2 regions of the Nocardioides sp. B129/18 genome follow, and region 1 is predicted to be linked to the other one. Evidence: predicted binding sites of a transcription regulator. Region 1 holds the regulator's gene; the other holds the start of a gene.

What was found. The regulator HrcA, encoded in region 1, represses chaperone genes, less so after heat shock. The targets are predictions, from matches to a motif close to TTGGCACTCGNNNNNNNCGAGTGCCAA.
Region 2: a site for HrcA is predicted at 4,362-4,388, ahead of groES (co-chaperone GroES). Genes of this name have one in related genera too.

The regions. Positions count from the first base shown of each region.
Region 1 covers NZ_JBUZJI010000003.1:69,433-76,269, forward strand. Annotated here, with positions in the region: gene hemW (radical SAM family heme chaperone HemW) at 1-642, shown strand, start outside; gene ACZDWJ_RS03130 (TM2 domain-containing protein) at 639-1,187, shown strand; gene ACZDWJ_RS03135 (DUF3097 domain-containing protein) at 1,206-2,051, opposite strand; gene ACZDWJ_RS03140 (hypothetical protein) at 2,104-2,307, opposite strand; gene ACZDWJ_RS03145 (MBL fold metallo-hydrolase) at 2,413-3,258, opposite strand; gene ACZDWJ_RS03150 (hypothetical protein) at 3,290-3,982, opposite strand; gene hrcA (heat-inducible transcriptional repressor HrcA) at 4,164-5,183, shown strand; gene dnaJ (molecular chaperone DnaJ) at 5,264-6,445, shown strand; gene ACZDWJ_RS03165 (16S rRNA (uracil(1498)-N(3))-methyltransferase) at 6,482-6,837, shown strand, end outside.
Region 2 covers NZ_JBUZJI010000009.1:65,390-72,226, forward strand. Annotated here, with positions in the region: gene tsaD (tRNA (adenosine(37)-N6)-threonylcarbamoyltransferase complex transferase subunit TsaD) at 1-142, shown strand, start outside; gene ACZDWJ_RS08885 (S-(hydroxymethyl)mycothiol dehydrogenase) at 263-1,348, shown strand; gene ACZDWJ_RS08890 (MBL fold metallo-hydrolase) at 1,348-1,989, shown strand; gene ACZDWJ_RS08895 (SRPBCC family protein) at 2,145-2,651, shown strand; gene ACZDWJ_RS08900 (hypothetical protein) at 2,682-3,017, opposite strand; gene ACZDWJ_RS08905 (class I SAM-dependent methyltransferase) at 3,131-4,291, opposite strand; gene groES (co-chaperone GroES) at 4,528-4,821, shown strand; gene groL (chaperonin GroEL) at 4,929-6,548, shown strand; gene ACZDWJ_RS08920 (FAD-dependent oxidoreductase) at 6,677-6,837, shown strand, end outside.

The DNA.
Region 1 (6,837 bases):
TACGGCACGCCGGGGGAGTCGGTGGCGGACTGGCGACGCTCGATCGAGGCGGCCCTGGCCTGCGAGCCCGACCACCTCTCGGCCTACGCCCTCATCGTCGAGGACGGCACCGCGCTGGCCCGGCAGGTGCGCCGCGGCGAGATCCCCGCGCCCGAGGACGACGACCTCGCCGACAAGTACCTCCTGGCCGACGCCCTCCTCGAGGCGGCCGGCCTGCGCTGGTACGAGGTGTCGAACTGGGCGCGCGACGAGGCGGCGCAGTGCCGCCACAACGTCCTCTACTGGACCGGCGCCGACTGGTGGGGCGTCGGCCCGGGCGCCCACTCCCACGTCGGCGGAGTGCGCTGGTGGAACCGCAAGCACCCGGTGCCCTACGCCGCCCGCCTCGCCGCCGGCGAGAGTCCCGCGCAGGGGCGTGAGGTGCTGAGCGCCGAGGACCGCCGCGTCGAGCGGGTGCTGCTGGAGGTGCGCCTGCGCAGCGGCCTGCCGCTGACGGTGCTCGACGACGCCGGGCGCGCCGCCGCGGCGGAGGTCGTCGCCGAGGGCCTGGCCGAGTCGGAGGCCTGGGACGCCGGCCGACTCGTGCTCACCCGGCGCGGGCGCCTGCTGGCCGACGCCGTCGTCCGTAGGGTGCTGCCATGACCGAGAGCCAGGAGCCCGGGGGCCAGCAGGACCCCCAGCAGCCTCAGCAGCAGCCTCCGCAGCAGCCGACCCGGCCCTACGGCCAGCAGGCCCAGCCGCCCCAGCCGCCGCCCTACGGCCAGCAGCCCCCTCCGCAGCAGCCGTACGCCCAGCCGGGTCACCCGCAGCCGGGCTACCCGCAGCCCGGTCAGCAGCAGCCGGGCCAGCAGTGGGCCCCGCCCCCGAACGGCGGCTGGGCGCCGCCGGCGGCGGGCGTCCCGGGTGGCGGCTACGCCCCGCCGGGCGCGCCGTACGGCGTCCACCCGCGCACCGGCCTGCCGTACTCGGAGAAGTCGAAGATCATCGCCGCGCTGCTCCAGCTGCTCATCCCGCTGGGCATCGGCCGGCTCTACATCGGCGACACCAAGACCGGCGTGTGGCAGCTGGTCGTCACGATCCTCACATGCGGCATCGGCAGCCTGTGGCCGTTCATCGACGGCATCATGATGCTGGTCAACGACGACACCCGCGACGCCCAGGGCCTGCCGCTCCGCCCCGGCACCTGATCCTCGGATCCGCCCGCGTCAGGGCGCCGTCACGAAGTCGATGAGCTCCTCGACCCGGCCCAGCAGGGCCGGGTCGAGATCGGCGAAGGAGCCGACGCGGCCCAGGATGTGCTTCCAGGCGCGGGCGATGTCGGCCTGATCGCGGTGCGGCCAGCCCAGGTGCTGGCACACGCCGTGCTTCCACTCCACGTTGCGCGGGATGCGGGGCCAGGCCTGCAGGCCGAGCCGCTCGGGCTTCACGGCCTCCCAGATGTCGATGAACGGGTGGCCGACGATGAGCACGTGCTGGCCGACCGCCGAGCGCGCGATGCCCTGCGCGATCCGGCTCTCCTTCGAGCCGGGCACGAGGTGGTCGACGAGCACGCCGACGCGGCGCTGCGGTCCGGGCCGGAAGTCCCGCAGGTGGTCGGCGAGGTCGTCGACGCCGCCGAGGTACTCCACGACCACGCCCTCGATGCGCAGGTCGTCACCCCACACCTTCTCGACGAGCTCGGCGTCGTGGCGGCCCTCGACGAAGATCCGACTGGCCCGCGCGACGCGGGCCGGCGCGTTCGGCACCGCGATCGAGCCGGACGCGGTGCGCGCGGGCGCCGCGGGGGCGGCGGCGCGCAGGGGAGCGGTGAGGATGACCGGGCGCCCCTCCAGCAGGAAGCCGGCGCCGAGCGGGAAGGTGCGGCGTCGCTGGCGGCGGTCCTCCAGCGTCACGGTGTGCAGGTCGCGGTCGACGGCGACGATCTCGCCGCACCAGTCGGTGGTGACCTCCTCGACGACCAGGCCCTTGTCGGCGGGGTGCTCCACGGCGCGGCCGCGCTTGGGGGCGCGCCAGTCGCCGCTGAGGACGTCGGATCCGTATCGGTCGCTCACCGCAGCAGGCTAGGCACCGGCGGCCCCGCAGCCCCGGTGCGACGCGCCGCGGTCAGGCGCCGGCCGGGTGATCCCCGTCGCCGTGACCGTCGCGGGCCTCGTCCTCGGCGGCGTGCTTGCCGTCGTGGAGCAGGTCGCCCGCGGTCTCGCCGTCCTCCAGCGGCCGGGCGAGCGGGTTGTCCTCGCCCGGCACCAGGTCGGGCGGAAGCTCGTCGTCGGTGATGTCGGCGTGGGCGTGGTGCGGGTGCTCGCTCATGGCTCCACGCTCCCTCGCCGAGCTCCCCGGAGCACCGCCCCAGCGGGTGGGCCAGCGGGTGGGCCAGCGGGTGGGCCAGCGGGTCGGCCAGCGGGTGGGCGGGCCTCAGAGGAGCGGCAGGCGCCGCTGCGCGAGGGGCAGCTGGGCGTAGCCGCGGGCGAGCGCGTGGCGCAGCGACTCCCGCGGGAACGGCCACTCGGCCACGTCCAGGGCCTGCTCGAGCGGGACGCCGCGCTCGGCGAGGTCGCGGATCGTCTCGGCGACGATGCCGATGTGCGCGCGCTGCTCCTCGACGTGGTCGCGGTCGACGATCGCGCCGTGGCCGGGCACGACGACGGTGGCCGCGGTGGTCAGGCCCAGCACGATGTCGAGGGTGAGCGGCCAGTCCATGGGGTGGCTGTCGGCGCCGTAGGCCGGCGGGCCGGACTCCTCCACGAGGTCGCCGGCCAGCAGCACGTCGGCGTCGGGCACCCGGACGACGAGGTCGCCCGCGGTGTGGCCGCGGCCGGGGTGCACCAGCTCGACGAGCCGTCCGCCGAGGTCGAGCACGCGAGCGGAGGAGAACGGGTGGTCCGGCGCGACGACGGGGGTGGTCACCACCTCCTCGCGACGGGGGTCGCCGGCGAGGTCGTCGGGGCCGAGCTCGCGTCCGACCAGCGCCTCGAGCGCCTCGACGGCCTGCTCGTGGGCGTGGATCGGCACGGCGGGGTCGTCCTCGCGGAAGGCGACGTTGCCGAAGACGTGGTCGAAGTGCTCGTGGGTGTTGACGACGGCGAGCACCGGGCCCGCGCCGAGCGCGCGGACGGCGTCGCGCAGCACACGTCCGGCGGCGGCGGAGGCGTGGGTGTCGACCACCGCGACGCCGCCCTCGCCGCCGATGACGCTCAGGCTGACGTCGTACCAGGGCTCGCGGGCCACCCAGACCCGGTCGGCGATCTCGCGCAGCTCCACGGCCCCGACCCTACGACCACCGGGAGCGCGGTCAGCGGGCGGCGGCGTGGAGGAGGTCGCGCAGGAGGATCGCGAGGTCGTCGGTGCCGACGGCCGCGCGGGGGAAGGCCAGTCCGCGGCGGTGCGCGCCGTCGGCGTCGACCCAGGCGATCTCGACCCCCGACGCGGTCAGCCCGGTGATCTCCGCGCTGATCACGCTGCCGGCGGCGACGCCGGTGGCCGCGGCGACGGTCTCGCGCAGCAGCTCCGCGTGGTGGTGGTTGGCGTGGTGGGCGGTGCGGGCGAGATGGCCGGGGTTGAGCGCGAGCGCGGGGTCGGTGAACCGCTCCGCGCGCACCAGGCGGCGCGGGCCCTGGCCGGCCTGGAGGCTGACGTGCCGCGCGACCAGGCGCACGACGTGCCGCTCGCCCTCCGAGCACGGGCAGGGGCAGTGCTCGACGCGCACGGTCTCCAGCCGCCCGAGCACGGTGAGCGTGCCGGGGTGGCCGGGCAGCCCGCTGGTGGTGGTGAGCACGGCGCCGCGGCCGGCGGCGGCCGCCTCGGCGAGGGAGGAGTCGGCCGGGCAGCCGAAGGTCGCGACGCCGTCGACGTCGCAGAGCACGACGCGCGAGAGGTCGAGGTGCTCGGCGTCCTCGACCGCGAGCTGGGCGTTCGCGGGGCAGGCCAGGATGCTGCGGGCGAGCGTGGCGTCGTCGCACGGGACGGGGGTGGCGAGGGGGATCATGGCGGCTCCTCCGATTGAGTAAGGCAAGCCTAACCTAAAGCCTCCACCGCCTGCGGGTCCATCCCCACCGGCTCCTCGTCGCGGAGTAGGCTTGGCACTCGGAACGCGGGAGTGCCAGCGCGGCGCGTCCGCCCCACCCCGGCATCACCCAGCCCCACCCCCGGCCGCGAGGAGGCGACCCGTGCAGGAGGACCGTCGGCTCGCCGTGCTGCGCGCCATCGTCGAGGACTACGTCGCCACCGAGGAGCCCGTGGGCTCCAAGGCGCTCGTCGAGCGGCACGCCCTCGGCGTCTCCTCGGCCACCGTCCGCAACGACATGGCCGTGCTGGAGGAGGAGGGCCTCATCGCCCAGCCCCACACCAGCGCCGGCCGCGTGCCCACCGACAAGGGCTACCGGCTCTTCGTCGACCGCCTCACCACCGTCAAGCCGCTCAGCACCGCCGAGCGCAAGGCGATCTCCACCTTCCTCGACGGCGCGGTCGACCTCGACGACGTCGTCCAGCGCTCGGTGCGCCTGCTCAGCCAGCTGACCCGCCAGGTCGCGATCGTCCAGTACCCGACGCTCTCGCGCTCCACGGTGCGCCACGTCGAGCTCGTCGCGCTGACGCCGGCCCGGCTGCTGACCGTCCTGATCCTGAGCACCGGCCGCGTCGAGCAGCGCGTCGTCGAGCTGCCCTCGGAGATCTCCGAGGAGGCTCTGGCCGCCCTGCGCTCGCGGGTGCTGCTCGCCGCGGTCGGCGAGACCATCGCCGACGCCGCCGCGGCCCTCACCGCCACCCTCGCCGACGAGCCGGACCGCGACGACCCCGCGCCCACCGTCGTCGAGACCCTCGTCGAGGCCATGAGCGACCACCGCTCCGATGCCCGCATCGCCGTGGGCGGCGCGGCCAACCTCGCCCGCTACGGCGACTCCTTCGACTCCGCGGTCCGCCCGCTCCTCGAGGCGCTCGAGGAGCACGTCGTGCTGCTCAAGCTGCTCGGCGAGGCCAGCACCGGCGGCGCCGTCACCGTCCGCATCGGCACCGAGGGCCCCTACGAGCAGCTGGCCTCCACCAGCGTGGTCTCCACCGGCTACGGCCCGCCGGCCGACAGCCTGGCCACCCTCGGCATCGTCGGGCCCACGCGCATGGACTACCCCGGCACCATCGCCGCGGTGCGCGCGGTGGCCCGCTACGTCTCCCGCATCCTCGACGAGGCCTGAGCCCGGCCCTCGTCCACCCCCACCCCACCCGACCGACTCCGCCAGACCAGCCCGTCCCCGACCCAAGCGAAGGACCATTGGTGAGCCAGGACCTGTACGACCTCCTCGGGGTCTCCCGCGACGCCGACGCCGACGCGCTCAAGAAGGCCTACCGCAAGCTCGCGCGCCAGCTGCACCCCGACGTCAACCCCGACCCGGACGCCCAGGACCGGTTCAAGGAGGTCACCGCCGCCTACGAGGTGCTCTCCGACCCCCAGAAGCGCGCGGCCTACGACCGCGGCGGCGACCCGTTCGGCGGGGGAGCAGGAGGCTTCGGCCAGGGTGCCGGGTTTTCCTTCACCGACATCATGGACGCCTTCTTCGGCGGAGGTGGCGCGGCGGCTGGCCAGGGTCGTGGTCCGCGTCCGCGCGTTCGTCGAGGACAGGATGCGCTGATCCGGCTCGAGGTCACCCTCGCCGAGGCCGCCTTCGGCGTGGCTCGCGAGCTCACCGTCGACACCGCCGTCGTCTGCTCGACCTGTCAGGGCCAGGGCGCCGCGGCCGGCACCACCCCGGTCACCTGCGAGACCTGCCGCGGCCAGGGCGAGGTCGCCCACGTGCAGCGCAGCTTCCTCGGCGAGATCCGCACCCTGCGGCCCTGCGCCGCGTGCCGCGGGTTCGGCAGCCTCATCCCCGACCCCTGCCGCGAGTGCGGCGGCGACGGTCGCGTCCGCTCGCGTCGCGCCCTCACCGTCAAGATCCCCGCGGGCGTCGACACCGGCACCCGGGTGCAGCTCAGCGAGCAGGGCGAGGTCGGCCCCGGCGGCGGCCCCGCCGGCGACCTCTACGTCGAGGTCCACGTGGCCGACCACGAGGTCTTCACCCGCAGCGGCAACGACCTCCACTGCACCGTCACCGTCCCGATGACCGCCGCCGCGCTCGGCACCGTGCTGACGCTGCCGACGCTCGAGGCCGACGTCGTCGCCGACCCCGAGGCGCCCACCGAGCTCGAGACCGACTTCGAGCTCGACATCCGCCCCGGCACCCAGTCGGGCCACCAGCAGGTGCTGCGCGGGCGCGGCGTCCCCTCGCTGCGCGGCGGCCGGGGCGACCTCATCGTCACCGTCGCCGTCGAGACGCCCACCCGCCTCGACCCTCGCCAGGAGGAGCTGCTGCGCGAGCTCGCGGCCATCCGCGGCGAGGAGGCGCCCGACGGCCAGGTGCGTCCGGGCAGCCACAAGTCGGTGTTCGGGCGTCTGCGCGACGCCTTCAACCAGCACTGAGCCCGACCTCGTGGACCGCTGGCGGAGGATCGCGCGATGAGCCTGCCCGTCCATCTCGTCCCCGATCTCTCGGGCGCCGAGCCCGGCCACCGCGTCGAGGTCGACGGCGACGAGGCGCACCACGCCGTCGCCGTGCGACGCCTGCGCGTCGGCGAGCAGGTCGTGCTCACCGACGGGCGCGGCACCAGCGGTCGCGGCGAGGTCGTCGAGACCGGCAAGCGGCTCTTCGCGGTGACGCTGCTCGACGTCGAGCGGGTGCCCGAGCCGCAGCCGGCGCTCGTCGTCGTCCAGGCGCTGCCGAAGGGCGACCGCGGCGAGCTCGCGGTCGAGGTGCTCACCGAGATCGGCGTCGCCCGGATCGTCCCCTGGGCGGCCTCGCGCTCGGTGGCGGT
Region 2 (6,837 bases), on a different contig from region 1:
GCCGCGTCCGGGCCTGTGCACCGACAACGGCGCGATGGTCGCCGCGCTCGGCTCGGAGATGGTCGCCCGCGGCCGCACGCCGTCCTCGCTCGACCTCCCGGCCGACTCCTCGCTGCCGGTCACCGAGGTCCTCGCGGGCTGACCCCCGGCCGCGCGCCGGCGCGACGCCCGGGGGTGAGCAGACCGGCTTGGCGCCGCCCCTAGGGTGAGCCGTGAGCGTGGTCACGCCCGTGACCAGCGGAGACGCTTCCCAGGAGGATCCATGCAGCAGGTCCAGGCGATCGTGGCGCGCGCGAAGGGCGAGCCCGTCGAGATGGTCACGATCAACATCCCCGACCCCGGTCCGGCCGAGGCCGTCGTCCGCATCCAGGCGTGCGGGGTCTGCCACACCGACCTGCACTACCGCGAGGGCGGCATCAACGACGACTTCCCGTTCCTGCTCGGCCACGAGGCCGCCGGCATCGTGGAGTCGGTCGGCCCCGACGTCACCACCGTGGCCCCCGGCGACTTCGTCGTCCTCAACTGGCGCGCGGTGTGCGGCGACTGTCGCGCCTGCAACCGCGGCGAGCCGCAGTACTGCTTCGCCACCCACAACGCCACCCAGCGCATGACGCTCGAGGACGGCACCGAGCTGTCCCCGGCGCTCGGCATCGGCGCCTTCGCCGAGAAGACCCTCGTCGCCGCGGGCCAGTGCACCAAGGTCGACCCCGACGCCCGCCCGGCCGCCGTCGGCCTGCTCGGCTGCGGCGTCATGGCCGGCCTCGGCGCGGCCATCAACACCGGCGGCGTCACCCGAGGGAGGTCCGTGGCCGTCATCGGCTGCGGCGGCGTCGGCGTGGCCGCCATCGCCGGCTCCGCGCTGGCCGGCGCCGGCACGATCATCGCCGTCGACATCGACCCCCAGAAGCTCGAGAAGGCGAGGTCGCTGGGCGCCACCCACACCGTCGACTCCTCGAAGACGGACCCGGTCGCCGCCATCCAGGAGCTCACCGGCGGCAACGGCGCCGACGTCGTCATCGACGCCGTGGGTCGCCCCGAGACCTGGAAGCAGGCCTTCTACGCCCGCGACCTCGCCGGCACCGTCGTCCTGGTCGGCGTCCCCACGCCCGACATGACGATCCCCGAGATCCCGCTCATCGACGTCTTCGGCCGCGGCGGATCCCTGAAGTCCAGCTGGTACGGCGACTGCCTGCCCAGCCGGGACTTCCCGATGCTCGTCGACCTCTACCGCCAGGGCCGGCTCGACCTCGACGCGTTCGTCACCGAGGAGATCGCGCTGGGCGACGTCGAGGCCGCCTTCGAGAAGATGCACCACGGCAACGTGCTGCGCTCGGTCGTGGTGCTCTGATGGCCGGAGCCGTCCGAGTCGACCACGGCACCGCGTCGGGTGTCTTCAGCCTCGACGGCGAGACCCACCAGGTGGAGAACAACCTGTGGGTCGTGGGCGACGACGACGAGTGCGTCGTCATCGACGCCCCGCACGACGTCGAGGCGATCATGGCGCTGGTGGGGGAGCGGCGGGTCACCGCGATCCTGCTCACGCACGCCCACGACGACCACTGCCGCGCCGCCCCCGCGCTGCGCGAGCGCGTCACCGCGCCGATCCTGCTGCACCCCGACGAGCGGCCCCTGTGGGAGTACACCCACGGCGACGCCGAGACCTCCCAGCACCTGTGGGACGTCGACCTCGCCGACGGCCTGCAGATCACCGTCGGCTCCGGCGAGGGCGCCACGGTGCTCACCGCGATCCACACCCCGGGCCACGCCCCGGGCGCGATCTGCTTCCACGCGCCGTCCCTGGGCTGCGTCTTCACCGGCGACACCCTCTTCCACGGCGGCCCCGGCGCCACCGGCCGCTCCTTCTCCGACCGCCCGACCCTCGAGGCGTCGATCCGCGCGCGGCTCTGGGAGCTCCCTGACGACACCGTCGTGCACACCGGGCACGGTGAGGACACCACGATCGGGGCGGAGAGGGCGGCGCTGGGCTGAGGGGGGCAGCTTCCCCGGATATCCGGGGAAGCCGGACGTTGTCAGGGGAAGTCACCCCTGACGACGTCCCGTTCTCCCTGACCTGATCAGCCCTGCCGACGACGCAGACGGGCCGGACGCGCACGCGTCCGGCCCGTCTGCGTAGGGTCGAGGGCATGAGCGACGAGCAGCCGTCCGCGTCCGAGCGTCTCGAGGCCGACCGCGTCATCGCGGCGACGCCGGCGGAGGTGTTCGAGGTCCTCACCGACCCGCAGGGCCACGTCGACGTCGACTCCTCGGGGATGCTCCAGTCGGCGACGGGGGAGCGCGTGACGGCGGTGGGCGACACCTTCGTCGTCCACATGGACCGCGAGGCGCTCGGCGACATCCCCGAGATGGGCGAGTACGACGTCACCGTCACGATCACCGAGCTCGAGCCCGAGCGGTCCATCGCCTGGACGATCCTCGGTCGCATCCGGCCCCAGATCGGGCACACCTACGGCTACCGGCTCGAGGCGATCGAGCCCGCCGAGGACGGCTCGCCGCGCACACGCGTCACCAGCGTCTACGACTGGTCGCAGGCGCGCGAGGAGTGGCGGTCGATCTTCCCGGTCCTCAGCGCCCAGCACCTCAAGGCGACGCTCGGCATCCTGGCCCGCGAGGTCGCGCGCCGGAACCGCTGACCAGCCGCTGACCCGCGGGAGGCGGACGCCTCAGCGCGCGGGCAGGAACAGCCGGTGGACGAGCGGCTCCGCGGGCGCGGGCAGGTCGAGGGCCACGACGGCGGGTCCGGCCAGCACCGCACGCGGCAGCCGCACCCGCAGCACGCGGCGTCCGGCGGGGACGCCGTCCCACGCGTGCTCGGCGAGCACCTCGCCGTGGCGCAGCACCACCACCCGGACGACTCCGCCTCGCCCGGGCACGTCGACCTCGACGACCACCGCGCGGTGCCCCAGGCGCCGCCGGACCCGGATGCGCCGCACGGGCGCGTGGACGGGCTCCTGGGCGGGCGACGACGCCGGGGGACGGCGGTGGATCGCGATGGTCATGACGGGCTCTCGGACGTCTCGGGACGGCGGTGCCGTCCGGGGGTGGTGCTGACTGACGAGACGATCCTGCGACCGCGGGCTGTGGCCGGGCTGTGGGACAGCCAGGGGTCTGATCAGAGCGGCCGCACCAGCAGGCAGGTGCCCTCGCCGGCGACCCGCGTGAGCACGATCGTGGCCTCGGCGTCGCCGTGCAGGTCGAGGCTGCGACGCAGCTGCTCGGGCACCACCGCGACGCCGCGCTTCTTGATCGTCAGCCGCCCGACGCCGCGCTCGCGCAGCGCCGCGCGCAGCTGCTTCTCGCGGTAGGGGAGCGTCTCGAGCACCTCGTAGGCGCGCGAGTACGGCGTCGGCTCGGGGGAGTCGGTGGTGACGTAGGCGATGTGCTCGTCGAGCAGCCCGCCGTCCAGGCGCGCGGCCACGGCGGTGACCAGGCCGGCGCGGATGACGGCGCCGTCGGGCTCGTGGAGGTAGCGGCCCAGCGGCAGGACGGGCGCGCCGGGGTCGTCCTCGTCGGTGAGCGTGGCCAGGCCGTGGGCGCCGATGACGGTGGCGCGTCGGGCGGTCGTGGCCAGCCGGCCCGACCACAGGGCGGCCTCCTTGACCTCGCCGGCGTCGCTGACCCACTCGGCCTCGACGCCCTCGGGCACCAGCTCGTGGGGGATGCCGGGGGCCACCTTCGCGCAGGCGTCGCGCTGCAGCAGGCCGAGCACCAGCGACCAGGGCGGCGTCCAGTCGTCGGGGTCGAAGGTGCGGCCGCGGGCGCCGCGCCGGGCGGGGTCGACGAAGACGACGTCGAAGGGCGAGGGGTCGATCTCGGTCGCGTCAGCCACCTGCACGGCGCCGGGCAGGCCGAGGGCGGCGAGGTTCGCGCGGGCCACCTCGACGCGCAGCGGGTCGAGGTCGACGCCGGCCGCGACGACGCCGGCCTCGGCGGTCGCCATGAGGTCGCCGCCGATGCCGCAGCCGAGGTCGAGGACGGTGCGCGCCTCGAAGGCATGCAGGCGGGCGGCACGGTGCGCGGCGACGCGGCGACGCGTGGCCTGCTCGAGGCCGTCGGGGGTGAACCAGAGCCGGGCGGCGCGCTCGCCGAACTTCGCCTCGGCGCGGCCGCGGAGCTCGAGCTGGGTCAGCGCGGCGGCGACGTGCGCGGGGTCGGCGTGACGCCGCAGCTCGGTCTGGACGCGCAGCGGCGGCTGGTCGGCCAGGTCGGCCGCGCGCTCGAGCAGGGCGGCGCCGTCGTCGGTGAGCAGCCAGCGGAAGGCGTCGAGGTCCACGCCGGGGATCCTCCCAGACGCCCCGTCGTCATCTGCGCGGCGCCGGCCGGTCCGACCGATCGGGGGCGCTCTGGCACTCAGTGGGGGTGAGTGCTAGTTTCTGACTGGCACTCTCCCCGTGAGTGTGCCAGCGCCTGCCGATCCGGTGCGACCCCCGCGACGGCGTCCCGGCACTCAGCAGGCACCAGACGTCGTTCCACCACTCACTGACATCGCGAAAGCAGAGGTCGATCTAAGTGTCGGTCAACATCAAGCCGCTCGAGGACCGCATCGTCGTCAAGCCTCTCGAGGCCGAGCAGACCACGGCGTCCGGCCTGGTCATCCCGGACACCGCCAAGGAGAAGCCGCAGGAGGGCGAGGTCGTCGCCCTGGGTCCGGGTCGCATCGACGACAACGGCAACCGCGTGCCGCTCGACGTCGCCCTCGGCGACAAGGTCATCTACTCCAAGTACGGCGGCACCGAGGTCAAGTACGCCGGCCAGGAGTACCTCATCCTGTCCGCCCGCGACGTCCTCGCGGTGGTCTCCTGACCTGACCCCGTGATCGAGCCGGCCCCGCCGGCTCGATCCGCCGGTCTCCGCCCGGGCCGCGACCACGCGGCCCGGGCGCACCCGTTCCCAGCTAGGAGAGAAGCCAGATGCCCAAGATCCTGGAGTTCGACGAGAACGCGCGGCGCGCGCTCGAGCGCGGCGTCGACGCGCTCGCGAACGCCGTCAAGGTCACCCTCGGCCCCAAGGGCCGCTACGTCGTCCTCGACAAGAAGTGGGGCGCGCCGACCATCACCAACGACGGCGTCACCGTCGCCCGTGAGATCGAGCTCGACGACCCCTTCGAGAACCTCGGTGCGCAGCTCACCAAGGAGGTCGCCACCAAGACCAACGACGTCGCCGGCGACGGCACCACCACCGCCACCGTGCTCGCCCAGGCGATGGTCCACGAGGGCCTGCGCGCCGTCGCGGCCGGCGCCAACCCGATGGGTCTCAAGCGAGGCATGGACGCCGCGGCCGCCGCCGTCGGCGAGGCCCTGCGCTCCGCCGCCCGCGAGGTCGACTCGGTCGAGGACATGGCGTCCGTCGCCACGATCTCCAGCCGCGACGCCCACATCGGCTCGCTGCTCTCGCAGGCGTTCGACAAGGTCGGCAAGGACGGCGTCATCACCGTCGAGGAGTCCAACACCATGGGCACCGAGCTCGACTTCACCGAGGGCATGCAGTTCGACAAGGGCTACCTCAGCCAGTACTTCGTGACCGACCCCGAGCGGATGGAGGCCGTCCTCGACGACCCCTACATCCTGCTGCACCAGGGGAAGATCTCGGCCGTCGCCGAGCTGCTCCCGCTGCTGGAGAAGGTCATCCAGTCCGGCAAGCCGCTGTTCATCCTCGCCGAGGACGTCGACGGCGAGGCGCTCTCGACGCTGGTCGTCAACAAGATCCGCGGCACCTTCAACGCCGTCGCGGTGAAGAGCCCCGCCTTCGGCGACCGCCGCAAGGCGATGATGCAGGACATCGCGACCCTCACCGGCGGCACCGTCGTCGCCCCCGAGGTCGGCCTCAAGCTCGACCAGGTCGGCCTCGAGGTGCTGGGCCAGGCCCGCCGCGTCGTGATCACCAAGGACGACACCACCATCGTCGAGGGCGCGGGCGACCCCGCCGCCGTCGAGGGCCGCGTCGCCCAGATCAAGGCCGAGATCGAGTCCACCGACTCCGACTGGGACCGCGAGAAGCTGCAGGAGCGCCTGGCCAAGCTGGCCGGCGGCGTCTGCGTCATCAAGGTCGGCGCCGCCACCGAGGTGGAGCTGAAGGAAAAGAAGCACCGCATCGAGGACGCCGTCTCCGCGACGCGCGCCGCGATCGAGGAGGGCATCGTCCCCGGCGGCGGCTCCGCGCTCATCCACGCGGTCTCCGTGCTCGAGGACGAGCTCGGCCTCACCGGTGACGAGGCTGCCGGCGTGCGCATCGTGCGCAAGTCCGCCGACGAGCCGCTGCGCTGGATCGCCGAGAACGGCGGCGAGAACGGCTACGTCGTCACCTCCAAGGTGCGCGAGCTCGGCGTCGGCCAGGGCTACAACGCCGCCACCGGCGAGTACGGCGACCTCGTCGCCCAGGGCGTCCTCGACCCCGTCAAGGTCACCCGGTCGGCGCTGATCAACGCCACCTCCATCGCGGCGATGCTGCTCACCACCGAGACCCTGGTGGTGGACAAGCCCGAGGAGGAGGAGCCCGCCGCGGCCGGTCACGGCCACGGTCACGGCCACTGATCTCCCGCTGATCGGTCGCTGATCGACCTGCTCCACCTGACGCCCCCGTCCCGGTCCGCCGGGGCGGGGGCGTCGGCCGTCCCCGCCCGGATGGGCTGGTCGCGACGACCGCTGGCTAGCGTGAGGTCATGAGCGCCTCGGGAGACCCTGTCCGCGTCGTCGTGATCGGGGCCGACGCCGCCGGCATGAGCGCCGCCCACCAGCTGCTCCGCACGGCGAGGGCGCGCGAGGTCGGCGTCGAGATCGTCGCCCTCGAGAGCACGCAGCACACCTCCTACTCCGCCTGCGG